2 regions of the Bradyrhizobium sp. USDA 241 genome follow, and region 2 is predicted to be linked to the other one. Evidence: predicted binding sites of a transcription regulator. Region 2 holds the regulator's gene; the other holds the start of a gene.

Region 1 (8,149 bases), on a different contig from region 2:
CCTCGCCGATGATGAGATCGAGTTGAAAGTCCTCCATCGCAGGATAGAGCACCTCCTCCACCGCCGGGCTGAGGCGATGGATCTCGTCGATGAAGAGCACGTCGCGCTCTTCGAGATTGGTGAGGAGGGCGGCGAGATCGCCGGCCTTGGCGATGACAGGCCCCGAGGTGGCGCGGAAACCGACGCCGAGCTCCTTGGCCACGATCTGCGCCAGCGTGGTCTTGCCGAGGCCGGGTGGTCCCACGAACAGCACGTGATCCAGCGCCTCGCCACGCTTGCGCGCCGCCTCGATGAAGATCGAGAGGTTCTTGCGCGCCTGCTGCTGGCCGACGAAGTCGGACAGCGATTGCGGACGCAGCGCGGTGTCGCCGACATCATCGCTGCGGCGCTCGGGCGAGACCATGCGGTTGGCCTTGGGATCGCTCACTCAGCGAACTCCTCGTAGGGTGGGCAAAGGCGCCCTAGGCGCCGTGCCCACCATGTCTCCGATCATTCGAAAGATGGTGGGCACGCTTCGCTTTGCCCACCCTACGAGATTGACCATTGACGCGCTCACTTCGCGAGCTCCTTGAGGCCCAGCCGGATGAGCTGCGCCGTCTCGGCGTTTTCACCCGCGCTACGCGAAGCCGACGCAATCGCAGCAGCCGCCTGTGGCTGGCCGTAGCCGAGATTGACCAATGCGGAGATCGCATCCGCCACGGGCCGCGGCGCGCGCTGGTCGTCGACGGCGCCGGCGAGATGCACGACCGCCGGATCGACATTGGCGAAGGCCGGCGCCTTGTCCTTCAACTCGGTGACGATGCGCTCGGCGACTTTGGGGCCGACGCCGGGCGTGCGCGCCACCGCGGCCTTGTCGCGCAGCGCGATGGCGTTGGCGAGATCGGCCGGCGACAGCGTGCCGAGCACGGCGAGCGCGACCTTGGCGCCGACGCCCTGCACGGTCTGGAGCAGGCGAAACCATTCGCGCTCCTGATCGGTGCGGAAGCCGAACAGTTTTATCTGGTCCTCGCGGACATAGGTCTCGATCGACAGCACGGCAGCTTCGCCGGGCGACGGCAGATGCTGCAAGGTGCGCGAGGAGCAATGCACCTGATAGCCGACGCCGCCGACGTCGAGGATGACGAAATCCTCGCCGTAGGAATCGATCAGGCCCTTGAGCTTGCCGATCATCGCTGCGCACCCATCGCTTGAAGGACGCACGGCATTGACTCACCGTTCCCTCCCCCCTTGTGGGGGAGGGTCAGGAAGGGGGGTGCCACACGGGGATTCTCTCGAAGGCGCGAGCGTGACGCGCGCAGCTCATTGACGACGGCGGCACCACCGCTGCGGCTACCCCTCTCCCCGGCCCTCCCCCACAAGGGGGGAGGGAGCACACCGTCCATGCGGCTCATCTGTGCCTCACAACGCGCATTAGAGACCCGCCACCTTCAGCCGCAGCGCGGTGCTCTGGCGATGATGGGCGTGGGTGATGGCGATGGCGAGCGCGTCGGCGGCGTCCGCGGACGGGGGCTCGGCTTTCGGCAGCAGGATCTTCAGCATCATCGCGACCTGTTGCTTGTCGGCATGACCGGCGCCGACCACGGTCTTCTTGACCTGGTTCGGCGCGTATTCGGCGACAGAGATGCCGAACATTGCGGGCGCCAGCATGGCGACGCCGCGGGCCTGGCCGAGTTTCAGCGTCGCAACGCCGTCCTTGTTGACGAAGGTCTGCTCGACCGCAGCTTCCATCGGCCGGTGGTCGGAGAGAACGGCCGCGAGCCCCTCATGGATCGCGAGCAGGCGGCTCGACAGCGGCAAATCGTCCGGCGGCTCCACCGAACCGCAGGCGACGTAGATCAGCCGGTTGCCCTCGGCCTCGATCACGCCCCAGCCGGTGCGGCGCAGGCCGGGGTCGATGCCGATGATGCGAACGGGGCCACGAATCGGGAGCGCAGTCATGGGCCAGTGATAGCGGCTGGCCGCCGCGGGGGAAACAGAAACAGAACGGAAGTAACAGGGGAAGTGGGCGGGCGCTGCTCGCAACAAAGGCACGCCGTCATACCCCGCGAAAGCGGGGTATCCAGTACGCCGCGGCTTGTCCGCATCCCTCTGACGTCTCTGGAATACTGGGTCGCCCAGTCAAGCCGGGCGACGACAGCAGAATGCGGGGCTACCGGCTTCAGCCGCCCATCTTCGCGATCAGCGCGTCCGATATCTCGAAATTGGCGTAGACCTGCTGCACGTCGTCATGCTCGTTGAGCAGGTCCATCAGCTTGAGAAGCTTCTCGCCGGTCTCGTCGTCGACGGCGACCGTGTTCTGCGGCTTCCAGATCAGCGCGGCCTTGCGCGGCTCGCCGAACTTGGCTTCCAGCGCCTTGGCGACGTCGCGGTAACCTTCGGTCGAGGCGTAGATCTCGTGGCCGTTCTCGCCCGAGACCACGTCGTCGGCGCCGGCCTCGATCGCGGCATCCAGCATCGCGTCGTCCGAGGCGACGCTGCGGTCATATTCGATGACGCCCGTACGGTCGAACATGAACGACACCGAGCCGGTTTCTCCGAGATTTCCGCCGGACTTGGTGAAGAAGGAGCGGATGTCGGAAGCGGCGCGGTTGCGGTTGTCGGTCAGCGCCTCGACGATGACGGCGACGCCGCCCGGGCCATAGCCCTCGTAGCGGATCTCGTCATAGTTCTCGCCGTCGCTGCCGAGCGCCTTCTTGATGGCCCGTTCGATATTGTCCTTCGGCATGTTCTCCTGGCGCGCGGCGATCACGGCGGCGCGCAGGCGCGGGTTCATGGCGGGGTCGGGCGTGCCGAGCTTGGCCGCGACGGTGATTTCCCGCGCCAGCTTGCCGAACAGTTTCGACTTCTGGGCATCCTGCCGCCCCTTGCGGTGCATGATGTTCTTGAATTGGGAATGTCCGGCCATGCGTGGTCTCGTTAAGGAATCGTGCGCCAAGGTGAGCGTGGGAAGCGCGGCCTTATAGGCCGCCAACCCACCGGAATGAAAGAGGCTCTACGACTTTAAGGTAACACCGTACTAGCCCGTGCCTAGAGGTCAGGCACCGTTAACCCTGATTTCATTCCGGGCTGCGAAAATAGCGCCCGACCGTTCTCCGACAAGAGAGGCCCGATGGCGTTCGGATTATTTCGGAAGCGTCTGCCGGACCAGGCTGCGCCTGCGACAGCCCTGGAGGCTCCGCAGCCGGCGGCCGATTCCGCGCCCGCCCCGGCCGCCGAAAGTGATTCGGCCCGGGAAATCCTGGAACTGCTGGAACTCGAGCTCGGCGCGATGATCCGCCAGCTCGAACGCGCCGCCAATTCGGTGGCCGGAGGCGCCGAGGCGACCGCCGCGACGCTTGCCGCCATTCGCGACCGCACCGACGCCCTGACCGGCCGGACCAACGCGGCGCAGTCGACCGCCTCCACCTTCGCCCATGCCGCCGACAAGTTCACCCAGTCCGCGCAAGGGATCGGCGCGCAGGTCCGCAATGCCGGCAAGCTCGCCGACGAGGCCAGCGCCGCGGCGCAGGAAGCCCGCGCCAATGTCGAGCGGCTGCGCGAATCCTCCGCCGCCATCGGCAATGTCGTCAATCTGATCGCGCAGATCGCGCGGCAGACGACGCTGCTCGCGCTCAACTCCACCATCGAGGCCGCGCGCGCGGGCGATGCGGGCCGAGGCTTTGCTGTCGTCGCCACCGAGGTCAAGGCGCTCGCGGTCCAGACCCAGGGCGCGACCGAAGAAATCACCAGGAAGATCGACGCGCTCCAGCGCGACGCCGCCGGCTCTGCTGATGCCGTGCACCGCATTTCTCAGGCGATCGAGGCGATCCGCCCGGTCTTCGACACCGTCAACGGCACGGTCGCCGAGCAGAACGCCACGACCAGCGAGGTCTCCGGAAATGCCGCCAGCGCTTCGGAGTTCATCATCTCGGTCGGCGATAGCGCGGCCGAGATCGATGCCGCGACCAAGGCGGCCGAGACCCATGGCAAGAGCGTCGCGAGCGCCGGCAAGGCCGTCACCACTTTTGCTCAAAAGCTGAAATCTCGCTGCGCCGTGCTGCTCGGCCAGAGCGAGCACGCCGACCGCCGCAAGACCGAGCGGCTGCCCTGCCATCTCAAGTTCGAGACCACGCGCGGGGTGATGCCGGTCTATGAGATCGCGATGGACGGCGTGCTGATCGGCGGCGCGGATGCAGGCAGGCTTGCACCGCAGGCGATGATCGAAGGCATCCTCGAAGACATCGGCGCCTGCCGCCTGCGCGTGGTCGAGCAATCCAAGGCCGGCGCCCGCGCGCAATTCGTTGGTCCCAGCGCCGCGCTCAGCGAGAAGGTCGAGGACAAGCTCTGGTCGATCCATGAGGAGAACACGGAGTTGGTCACCCGTGCCATGGAGGCCGGCAATGCGCTGACGAAGATATTCGAGCAGGCGGTTGCGCGCGGCGAGGTCAGGATCGAGGACCTGTTCGACACGGACTACGTGGAAATTGCGGGCACTAATCCGCAGCAATTCCGCACGAAATATCTGGACTGGGCCGACCGCGCCCTGCCGCCGTTCCAGGAGGCCTTTCTGGCGAGGGAGCCGCGGATGGCGTTCTGCGCCATGGTCGACCGCAACGGCTTCCTGCCCGTGCACAACAAGATCTATTCGCATCCGCAGCGGCCAGGCGACGTCGCCTGGAACACGGCCAACAGCCGCAACCGGCGGATGTTCAACGATCCGGCGGGGCTGGCTGCCGCACGCAACCTGCGCTCGTACCTGGTCCAGAGCTATGCGCGGGACATGGGCAATGGCAACACCGTGATGATGCGCGAGATCGACGTCCCGATCCGCGTGCAGGGCCGGCACTGGGGCGGATTTCGCACGGCCTACAAGCTGTAGTGCACGCTCAGGCAAGACGGCGCCGGCGAATCATCCTTTAAGGTCGAATTTGGAATGGGAATGCCGCCGTGAGCCGATGAACGGCTCTGACTGGAGGACTCATCGAACATGTCCGTCGCACAGCTTGCCGTCATGGACACCGGCTCCAACCGCACCCTCGCCGAGCGGCTGATCGACCAGCTCGCCGACCGCATCGGCGGCCTCGGCGTGGAACTCGCCGACATCGCCGGCAACGTCCAGGAGGTCGCAAGCCGCGTCGCGAGCCAGTCGGAACGCTTCCACCACCTGCAGAGGACGGCCGAGACGATGGTGTCGGCCAACCACGACATCGCCAACGCATCGCAGGCCGTGCAAACGACGACGTCCGCGGCAGTCGGCGAGATCGCGCAATCGCGCAGCGCCGTCGACACCGCGGTCAGCCACATCTCCGAACTGGTCGCAGCCGTGGAGCGGATCGAGGCGCGCCTGAGCGCCGTCGGCTCGGCGCTGGCGCAGGTGGCGAAGGTCTCCGGCTCGATCGAGGCGATCGCGAAGCAGACCAATCTGCTCGCACTGAACGCAACCATCGAAGCGGCACGCGCCGGCAATGCCGGCCGCGGCTTCGCGGTGGTCGCGAGCGAGGTCAAGAATCTCGCGGAGGCCACCCGCCAGGCCACGCATGAGATCTCCGACACCGTGCGCGATCTCGACGGCCAGATCGAAGGTCTGATCGGCGAGAGCAGCGACGCCTCGCAGCGTGCCAAGACCGCCGGCGAAGGCGCCCAGCAGATCTCCGGCATCATCTCACGGGTGCAGCAGGGCTTCGCCTCCGTGGAAGCGGAGATCGGCAGCGTCACGCGCGCGGCGACCTCCAATCTCGGACATTGCGACACCGTCATCAGCGAGCTCAACGAGCTCGCCAAGGGCGTCGACCTGTCATCGCGCGATCTCAAGAATGCCGACGAGCGGGTGGCGAAGCTGCTCGACGCCTCCGAAGGCCTGATCGCGCTGATCGCCGACAGCGGCGTGGAGACGTCGGACGCGCCGCTGATCCGCGTCGTCGTCGACACCGCGAAGCGGATTTCGATGGAGTTCGAAGCTGCGATCGACCGCGGCGACATCACGCTCGACCAGCTCATGGACGAAAACTACCGCGAGATCCCCGGCACCGATCCAAAACAGTACCTCACCAGTTACGTCGAGTTCACCGACCGCCTGCTGCCGGCGATCCAGGACCCGATCCAGAAATCCGATCCCCGCATCGTGTTCTGCGTCGCCTGGGCGAGGGGCGGCTATCTGCCGACCCACAATCCGAACTACCGACTGCCGCAGGGCAAGGACCCCGTCTGGAACAACGCCAATTGCCGCAACCGCCGCCTGTTCACCGATCGCACCGTGAAGAAGGTTGCGGCCAATACGAAGCCGTTCCTGCTGCAGACCTACCGCCGCGACATGGGCGGCGGGCAGTTCGTGCTGATGAAGGATCTGTCCTCGCCGATCGTGGTCCGCGGCAGGCATTGGGGCGCGTTCCGGATGGGATTCCGGCAGGGCTGACGGTTCTCGCGACCGCGCTCCGGCCTCCCCAAGACAAAAAGTTCGAAAACAACCCCATGCACAGTAGCCGGGGTGCGCGGAATCAATGGCTTAGGCGGGCAGGCCATGGCGCGTTTTGACTCGTCGGGCAAAACAGGGGCATAATGCTATTATTCCGAAATCACGTATCCTCGTCCCACCCTCTCCAGTGAGGTGGAACTACCGCAGGGTCTTGGCCGCCGCCTGAGCAAGCGCCTCGTCCTTCGAGACGACCGCTTTCAGCGGTCCCTCAGGATGAGGCTATGCAGCGTCGGCGCCCGTGGAATTGTTACCGCGCAGTCCGCGCTCATCCTGAGGGCCCGCCACCGGCGGGCGTCTCGAAGGATGGGCTGCGGGCGAGCTGTCCGCCACATTCCTTGATCTGCGATTCCCCTCTCCACGAGGATAAGGGTGAGGCAATCGGCCGTTGCGATTGATCTCGCTCGTGCCCGCCCCTCGCCCCACTTTCCCAATCGCACGAGTTTCGTCTTTGCATGATTTTGCGCGTTCGCACGATCATCTGCGGCGGCCGATGACGCACGCGATGAAAATGCGTCAAAACATGACGCTTATCATATCAATTGGCCCAAAACCTTGGCATCGATCGCCGCACAAATTCGTGAATGTCATGGCCTCACGCCTCGTTCGCGCAAATATGCATTGCCGGAAATTTCGACGCTTCATCGTTTCGCATCGATATGATTATGGTCGCGCAAAATTCGTCGACGCGATTGCCGCAAGCGATCGCCGAGCAAGGGAATGCATATGGCAACTGTTCTCACCATCAATGGCGAAACGAAATCCTTCGACGCGCCACCTGACATGCCGCTGCTGTGGGTGCTGCGCGACATCCTCGGCATGACCGGCACCAAGTTCGGCTGCGGCATCGCGCAATGCGGCGCATGCACGGTGCATGTCGACGGCAGTGATCCAGTGCGGCTACTGCCAGTCCGGCCAGATCATGGCGGCTGCGGCGCTGCTGGCGTCAACGCCAAATCCCGACGATTCCGACATCGACGCCGCGATGGCCGGCAACATCTGCCGCTGCGGCACCTATGTGCGCATCCGCGAGGCCATCAAGCAGGCCGCCAACGGCCGCCAGTCCTGAGGTTCGCCATGAATGCACATCACAGCGTCTCCCGCCGCGCAGTCCTGACCGGCGGTCTCGCCACCGGCTTCCTGCTCGCCTTCCATCTGCCGCTGCGCGCGGCGGTCAACGAGCCGGTGCAGCCGCCCGACACCACCGAGGGCAGGTTCGCGCCCAATGCCTTCATCCGCATCGACGAGACCGGCCGCACCGTGCTGATGATGCCGCAAGTCGAGATGGGCCAGGGCACCTATACCTCGATCTCCGCGGTGCTCGCCGAGGAGCTGGATGCCGACTGGAGCAAGGTCGAGGTCCAGCACGCGCCGCCTGACGACAAGCTCTACGGCAACCCAACCTTCGGCCTGCAGGTCACCGGCAACTCCAACTCGATCCGCGCCTGGTGGCTGCAGCTGCGCAAGGCCGGCGCCACCGCGCGCGCGATGCTGGTGCAGGCGGCTGCCGCGGAATGGGGCGTCGATCCGGCAAGCTGCACAGCCGCCAAGGGCGAGGTCGCGCATGCAGCGAGCGGCCGCAGGCTCGCCTACGGCACACTGGCGCTCGCAGCCCAAGGTCAGACGCCACCGAAGGACGCTGCGCTGAAGGACCCCAAGGACTTCGTCCTCATCGGCCAGCCCTTGAAGCGCCTCGACACA
Region 2 (8,149 bases):
GATTGTGGACCGCGTGTCGGCGACGATCTGCGGCTTGTGCTCGCGCTCGCCAACCGGCTGGGTCACCGGCAGTTGCAGCACGGTCGCGCGCTGGCCTTCGACGAGCTGTGTCACCAGCACGTATTTGCCGTCGGGAAATTCGATCGCGTCATGATGGCGATCGGGAATGTGCGGGTCGATCTTGCCGAACTTGCCGACGCGGGAGTTCACGGTACGCGTCCAGATCCAGCGATTGTCGTAACGGACGTTGTCGGCGAAAGCGAGCTCCGTTCCCGGCAGCAAGCAGACCGCGACGGAGAGATCGGCTTCGGAGGCGAAGCCGCGCGTCGAGGTGCCACGGAAGGTTGTCGTGACGATCGTCTCGCCGACTTCGGCGGGGCGCGTCGCGACGGCATGCAGGCTGTAGTCACACATCGGGTGCTCCTCATGCGAAGATAGCAACCCGCACCTCTTTTGGAGGCGCAGGCCTCTATCAGGTGGAAGCACGCAACGTTCTGCTTCGTTGTAGGCAAATCTGCGGCTGCGTCCGCAAGCCGCGATCACATTATCTTTCCCGGATTCGATAGGAACAAAGCCGACGCCTGTGAATTCGGAAGGCGCGTGTCAGTGCCTCGCGGGCGCCGACCAGCCTGAGTATTGCCGCTCGCTTGCCGAATGGCGGTGCGATTGTATGGCAGTGGCTTACGTCGCCGATGCTGCGATCGGCGCCGCAACATCGTCCATGATAAGTCTGGCGCATCACGTCCCTTCGCACTCTCAGGCCGCGACGCGATGATGCGTTGTGCGGCGTGTCGAGGATGTGGCGCCGAAAGAGGGGGCCGGACCATCTGAGCAGAACCGGAAAAACCATCCAGCCGGAGCGGATAGCGATCCGCTCCAATAGATATCGAACGACCGCTCAATACTTGCGGTAAAGCCCGATCAGCTTGCCCTGGATCTTCACGCGGTTCGGCGGAAGAATACGGACCTCATAGGCGGCATTGGCGGGCTCGAGCGCGATAGAGGCGCCGCGGCGGCGGAAGCGCTTGAGCGTGGCTTCCTCGTCGTCGATCAGCGCTACCACGATGTCGCCGGTATCGGCGCTCTCGTTGCGCTGGATCAGCGCCATGTCGCCGTCGAGGATGCCGGCCTCGACCATCGAATCGCCGCGCACCTCGAGCGCGTAGTGCTCGCCCGAGCCGAGCATGTCGGGCGGCACGCTGATGGTGTGGCTGCGGGTCTGCAGCGCCTCGATCGGCGTGCCGGCCGCGATGCGGCCCATCACGGGCACCGCGACGGGACGCTCGCCCTCGTCCACAGGCGGGCTGGAGGTCGCGCGCACCTTGCCGAGATTGCCCTCGATGACGCTCGGCGTGAAGCCGCGGCGACTGCCGGCGGCGGCCTGCAGCTCGGGCAGCTTGATCACCTCGATGGCGCGGGCGCGGTTGGGCAGGCGGCGGATGAAGCCGCGCTCCTCGAGCGCAGTGATCAGGCGATGGATGCCTGACTTCGAGCGCAGGTCGAGCGCATCCTTCATCTCGTCGAAGGACGGCGGCACGCCGCTTTCCTTCAGACGTTCGCTGATGAATCGCAGAAGCTCGTATTGTTTGCGCGTCAACATCTCGACCAAAGTCCCCCGGTTGATGTCGTTCGAGTCCGAGACGAGGAAGTCAGCGATAAGCCGCTACATCCTCGAAACAAATCATGAACGGACACTATATGTTCGATATGTGTTCCGCAACTGCTTAATTTACGGTGAACAGAGCCAAGCTCGCGCGATGCGTGTGGCCGTGCAGCTCAGGCGGGCAGGCGCAACACCTCGCAAGGCGTGCCGGCCTCGGCCCTCGGCGCGAACGGTGCGCGCACGAGAAGTACCTGCGCCGCAGCGAGATTCGCAAGCAGAGAGGAGTCCTGATGGCTCACGGGAACGGCGACGAACGCGCCGTCGTCACGCTGTTTCAGGCGCGCACGCAGATAGTCCTCGCGCTGGTCGTTGGCATCGAGATCGCGGCCCAGCACGGCGCGCTCGCGGCGATGATGAATCACTGAACGGCCCGACAGCGCGCGAATCAGCGGCACCATGAACAGGAAGGCGCACACGTAAGACGACACGGGATTGCCGGGCAGGCCGATCACGCGCATTGCGCCGAGTCGTCCGTGCATCATCGGCTTGCCGGGCCGAATCGCGATCTTCCAGAACGACATCGAGATGCCTTCGTCCTTGAGCGCCTGCTGGACCAGATCGTGGTCGCCGACCGAGGCACCACCGGTCGTGATCAGGATGTCGGCGCCGCTCTCCCGGGCGCGACGGATGCCGGCGGAAGTGGCCTCCAGCGTATCGGCGGCAACGCCGAGGTCGATGGTCTCGGCGCCCTCGCTGCGGGCGAGCGCGTGCAGGGCATAGCCATTGGAATAGACGATCTGGCCGTGTCCGGGCGTGGTGCCGGGCATCACCAGCTCGTCGCCGGTGGCGAGGATCGCGACCCTCGGACGGCGGCAGACGGCGAGATGCGGGTGATTCATTCCGGCAGCCAGCGCGAGATCGCGCTCGGTGAGACGAGTTCCTCTGCGTAGGAGCACGTCGCCCTCAGAGAAGTCGACGCCGGCGGGGCGAATGTGCCGACCGGGAATCGCGGCTTCCTTGATCGTGATCTGCTTGCCGTCGGCAACCGTATCCTCCTGGATCACGACCGCGTCGGCGCCATCGGGAACGACGCCGCCGGTGAAGATCCGCACGGCTTCGCCGGGGCCGACCCTTCCCGCGAACGGACGACCCGCCGCGACCTCGCCGACCAGTGCCAACCTGGAATCGACCGTTGCCGCGTCAGCCGCGCGCACGGCATAGCCGTCCATCGCCGACATGGCCTGCGGTGGCTGCGTGCGCCGCGCCGCGACGTCGCGCGCCAGCACGCGATGGTACGCCTCATTGAGGGAGACCATCTCTTCAGCCAGCGGCTCTGCATCCGCCAGCACCGCGGCGAGCGCGTCAGAAACCGGCATCAGGGCCACGGGCGGAAACTCCTGCAAATCGTTGGCGAGAGTTCTAGCCGAGTGCACGCGCGAGGCAAAGCAGCACGCAGAATGATTTATCCGGCGTGATTTCCGTCGTGGAGGAGGGAGCTCAAGTCCGCCGCGGCATGATCTGGAAGGCAAGACCGACCGGCACGAGGACGGCCATGGCGAGCACGAGAAGAACGAGCGCCACGGCCGGCATCGGTCAACTCCCGCTCGGACGGTCCGGGCCGTCGTCCGGTGCCACGTCGGGAGCTTTGGGACCTTGATCCTTGTCGGGCAGCGGATCGGCCAGGGACTTCAGGTCGGCCGCCTTGCTGATCAGCTTGGCGGAAAGGTCAGAATCCGAGGTGGTTCTGGCGAATTCGAGCAGGAGTGAGGCCTGCTTGGTGAGATAGGTTTTGCCCAGCACGTCGATCCGTCCGATGTAGAAATCCCAACGGACTCATGAGTCCGAAGGGTGGTACTCCGTTCCCGGAACTCCGTACAAAAATGCACAAAGGGGTTGGGTTCCTCATCTTCTCTTCCGCAATTTGGCTCCGGGAACCGAGGGCATGACCTGTCGCGGCGACTGCCTGGCATTTAGATGCCAAGTGCCCTCAACGCGTTCCCGACGTCGCCCGGCGACGTCACGTGCACGGCGTTCAAACCGCGCGCCCGCGCGCCCTCGATGTTCTCGGCGAGGTCGTCGAAGAATACGATGCGCTCCGCCGGCACGCCGATCGCGGCGACGACGTGGTCGAACGCCTCCGCGTCCGGTTTGCGCAGGCCGATGCTGGACGACAGATACAGCTCGCGGAAATGGCCGAGCACGCCGGCATATTCCTTCGAGAAATAGTCCACGTGCGGCCGATTGGTGTTGGAGAAGGCGTAGAGCGGCATCTGCTTCGCCGCGCGCGGCAACAGTTCGGCGATGTCGGGCATCTCGCCTGCGAAGATCGCGTTCCAGCCTTCCAGGAACTGCGCGTCCGAGATGCCGATTCCGAGTGACGCACGCAGCGAGGCGAAATAGTCCTCGTCGCTGATCTTGCCCATCTCGTGCAGCCGGTAGGCCTCGTCGCGCACATAGCGCGCGACGATGGCCTCGGGCTGGCAGCCGGCATGTCCCGCCCAGCAGGCGATCGCCTTGGAGAAGTCGATATCGAGCACCACGCGCCCGAGGTCGAACAGAAGCGCATCCGCGCTGCCGGGAGAGAGCGATGTCATTGCGTCCTTTTCACTTCAGTATCGGCAAGTCAGTAGCGATAGGGCTCATGGTCGAACAGCGGGAATGCGCTGAACACGCTGGGCGCGTTGGTGGCGGTCGCCGGATGCAGGCAGGATTTGTCGACCTCGGCGAATGTAGTGGCGCCCAGGAGGCCAAGGCAGCGCAGCACCTCGTCCTCGAGCAGCTCCAGCATCCGTGTGACACCGGCTTCGCCTGCCGCCGCCAGCGCCCAGCACTGCAGCCGGCCGATGCCGACAAGGTCCGCGCCCGCCGCGATCGCCTTGACGATGTCGGTGCCGCGGCCGAAGCCGCCGTCGACCATGATCTTGGCGCGGCCCTTCACGGCATCGACAATCTCGGGCAGCACATGCATGGCGCCGCGGCCGTGGTCGAGCTGGCGGCCGCCATGGTTGGAGACGTAAATCCACTCGACGCCGTGATCGAGCGCGATCAGCGCGTCCTCTGCCGTGGCAATGCCCTTGAGGATCAGCGGTATTTTGAACTTGTCCTTGATCATCTTCACGGTCCGCCACTCCAGGCCCTTCTGGAAATCGCCTCCGGTGGCGCGCAGGCGGCTCTCGCGAACGTAGCGCTTGGCGATGTCGCGTTCACGACGGCTGTAATGGGCGGTGTCGACGGTCAGGCAGAAGGCGGCATAGGCGTTCTTCTCGGCCCGGCTGACGACATCGGCGACGAAGGCATCGTCGCCGCGGACATAAAGCTGATAGAGGCGCAGCGCGTCGGGCGCGGCTTCGGCGGTCTTCTCCAGTCCTGGCTCGGACACCGAGCTCAGCATGTGCGCCGCACCGAAAGTGCCGGCGGCGCGTGCCACGCTTGCCGCGCCATCCGGATCGAAGATCTCGAGGGCGCCGACCGGGGCGAGCACCACCGGCAGGCGCATCCTGCGGCCGAATTGATCGACCCCTCCGTCGACCTTGCGGACATCGCGCAGCACGCGGGGGCGGAAGGCGATCTCGTCCAGCGCCATGCGGTTGCGGCGCATCGTGGTCTCGGTCTCGGCCGCACCGACGATGTAGTCCCAGGCGTTCTGGTTCAGGTTGGCGCGCGCTTTCCGGATGAACTCGTGCAGGTTCTGGAACGTCTCGTTGCTGGCGCCGAGCTCGACGTTCCTTTCCGGCCGGATGCGGGGCGCTTCGTTCATTGTTGTCCTCCCGAGAATTTGAAGTCTTATCGCCATCGCCTATTGCGTCCGGCCCTCGAAAACCATCCTAAAATCGCATAGCTGCGAGGCAGGGGCGGCCCGACCGGTTTCCCGCTTTGCGCGAAGCAGTTTCGGAACGTTGCCAAAAGTTTAGTCCAAGGCGAAGGGATTTCTTCGGTATACCCGCCAGCGTGGCATCCCGGCCTTGAAGAAACCGGAATGGTATTGTGAGAAGTGGGCTGGATCGCCATTTGCATGGCGCTCCCAACCCGAAGAGAACCGCCAAGCAAAAGGCTACGTCATCCATGCGGAAAACCCTGCTGTTCCCCCTCGGCGCGCTCACCGGAGCGTGTCTGACTCTTCTGGTAGCCGGCCCGCACAGCGGAGTATGGGCGGCGCGGGCAGCAGCGACCGCGGACGATGCCTATTCCCAGCTCAATTTATTCGGCGCGGTGTTCGAGCGGGTCAAGGCCAGCTATGTCGAGAAGCCCGATAACGCCAAGCTGATCGAGGGCGCGATCACCGGCATGGTGACCTCGCTCGATCCGCACTCGCGCTACATGAACGCCAAGGCCTGGACCGAGATGCAGGAGACCACCTCCGGCGAGTTCGGCGGGCTCGGCATCGAGGTCACCATGGAGGATGGCCTCGTCAAGGTGGTCTCGCCGATCGACGACACGCCGGCCTCGAAGGCCGGCATCATGTCCGGCGATCTCATCAGCAAGATCGACGGCGAGGCGGTGCAGGGCATGACGCTCGAGCAGGCCGTCAACAAGATGAAGGGCCCGGTCGATACCAAGACCAAGCTCACCATCGTGCGCAAGGGCGCCGACGCGCCGCTCGACGTTTCGATCACGCGCGAAATCATCCATGTGCGCCCGGTGCGCTTCCACGTCGAGAACGGCGACATCGGCTATATCCGCGTCACCTCTTTCAACGAGCAGACCACCGACGGACTGAAGAAGGCGATCGCGTCGATCTCCCGGCAGGTCCCGGCGGAGAAGCTCGCAGGCTACGTGATGGATCTGCGCAACAATCCGGGCGGACTGCTCGATCAGGCCGTGTCGGTGTCGAGCGCCTTCCTGCAGCGGGGCGAGGTCGTCTCGACCCGCGGCCGCAATCCGGAAGAGACTCAGCGTTTCACCGCGCATGGCGGCGATCTCACCAAGGGCAAGCCGCTCGTGGTCCTGATCAACGGCGGATCGGCCTCGGCCTCTGAGATCGTGGCCGGCGCGCTGCACGACCACAAGCGCGCGACGCTGATCGGCACGCGCTCGTTCGGCAAGGGCTCGGTGCAGACCATCATTCCGCTCGGCTCCGGCAACGGCGCGCTGGCGCTGACCACGGCGCGCTACTACACGCCGTCGGGCCGCTCGATCCAGGCCCAGGGCATCGCGCCCGACATCGAGATCCTGCAGGACGTGCCGCCCGAGCTGAAGGGCCGGATGGACACCATGGCGGAATCCCAGATGCGCGGCCATCTGCAAGCCGCCGACGGCACCGAGCAGACCGGATCGCAGTCCTATGTCCCGCCGGAAGAGAAGGACGACAAGGCGCTGCATGCTGCCTATGACTTCCTCCACGGCGTGACCGCGAATGCCGTCGCTTCGAAGCCCGCGTCGAAGGCTGCGGTTCCGAACTAGATCTGACGACCTCCAGATACGGATCGCCCGGGAGTGGATGACCACTTCCGGGCGAATTCGTTTGCGGTGCTGTCTCGGTGGTCCCTAGCCCGGATAGCTTCATCGGCTACATTTGGGCCTAACCGGCCTCGCGGCGGCGGCCCTCACTGCCTTCGCGCCGGGCAAGCCGGCTGCGATGCAGCGCGAACAGCTCCAGCATCTTGTCGGCCGGCTTGGCGGCGCTGAACAGATAACCCTGCATCTCGGAGCAGCCGAGCGTCCGAAGCAGACGCCGCTGCTCCTCGGTCTCGACGCCCTCGGCCGTGGTGGTCATGCGGCGGGAGGTCGCCAGGTTGACGACGGCCTGAACGATGCTGGCGGAGCCGTCGGGGCGCGCGATGTCGTCGACGAAGCAGCGGTCGATCTTGATCTTGTCGAAGGGGAAACGGTGCAGATAGCTCAGGGATGAGTAGCCGGTGCCGAAATCGTCGAGCGCGATGCGGACGCCGATGGCACGGAGCTGGTGCAGGATCGCGAGCGCGGCGTCGTCGTCGCGGATCAGGACTGCTTCGGTGATTTCGAGCTCGAGCCGGCTCGCCGGCAGGTTCGACGCAGCGAGCGCCGCCATGATCTTCAGCGCCAGCGTGCCGCTCTTGAACTGCACCGGCGAGACGTTGACGGCGAGGCGGATGTCGTCGGGCCAGGTGGCCGCGTCCCGGCAGGCGGTCGCCAGCACCCATTCGCCGATCTCGTTGATCAGGCCGGTGTCCTCGGCGATCGGGATGAATTCAGCCGGCGAGACCATGCCGCGCTCGGGATGACGCCAGCGCACCAATGCCTCGCAGCCGGTGATGCGGTCATCCTTCAGGCCGAGGCAGGGCTGGTAATGAACCTCGAGCCCGCCTTCGAACCCCCCTTGGGCGATGGCGTGGCGCAGGTCGCTCTCGAGCTGGCGGCGCTCGCGGACCCTGGCGTCCATGTCCGGCTCGAAGAAGCGGTAGGTGCGGCGTCCGGCGGACTTCGCCGCGTACATCGCCATGTCCGCATTCTTGAGGATCTGGTCCAGCACCGTTCCGTGTTCCGGCGCAAGCGCAATGCCGATGCTGGCATCGGTGGTGAGATGATGGCCCATGCAGTCGAACGGCGTGCGGATGGCTTCGAAGACCC

What was found. The regulator LexA, encoded in region 2, represses DNA repair genes until DNA is damaged. The targets are predictions, from matches to a motif close to TGTTCNNNNTGTGTTCNG.
Region 1: a site for LexA is predicted at 1,969-1,986, ahead of ruvC (crossover junction endodeoxyribonuclease RuvC). Genes of this name have one in related genera too.

What each region holds. Positions count from the first base shown of each region.
Region 1 is NZ_JBMGPZ010000004.1:2,488,992-2,497,140, reverse strand. It holds gene ruvB (Holliday junction branch migration DNA helicase RuvB) at 1-403, opposite strand, end outside; gene ruvA (Holliday junction branch migration protein RuvA) at 553-1,170, opposite strand; gene ruvC (crossover junction endodeoxyribonuclease RuvC) at 1,411-1,938, opposite strand; gene ABIF91_RS21545 (YebC/PmpR family DNA-binding transcriptional regulator) at 2,159-2,905, opposite strand; gene ABIF91_RS21540 (methyl-accepting chemotaxis protein) at 3,110-4,858, shown strand; gene ABIF91_RS21535 (methyl-accepting chemotaxis protein) at 4,967-6,391, shown strand; partial or broken gene ABIF91_RS21530 ((2Fe-2S)-binding protein) at 7,175-7,517, shown strand; gene ABIF91_RS21525 (xanthine dehydrogenase family protein molybdopterin-binding subunit) at 7,526-8,149, shown strand, end outside.
Region 2 is NZ_JBMGPZ010000005.1:3,774,428-3,782,576, reverse strand. It holds gene ABIF91_RS40180 (hypothetical protein) at 1-414, opposite strand, end outside; gene lexA (transcriptional repressor LexA) at 899-1,600, opposite strand; gene glp (gephyrin-like molybdotransferase Glp) at 1,777-2,988, opposite strand; gene ABIF91_RS40165 (hypothetical protein) at 3,197-3,403, opposite strand; gene ABIF91_RS40160 (HAD family hydrolase) at 3,574-4,197, opposite strand; gene ABIF91_RS40155 (alpha-hydroxy acid oxidase) at 4,227-5,360, opposite strand; gene ABIF91_RS40150 (S41 family peptidase) at 5,666-7,003, shown strand; gene ABIF91_RS40145 (bifunctional diguanylate cyclase/phosphodiesterase) at 7,122-8,149, opposite strand, start outside.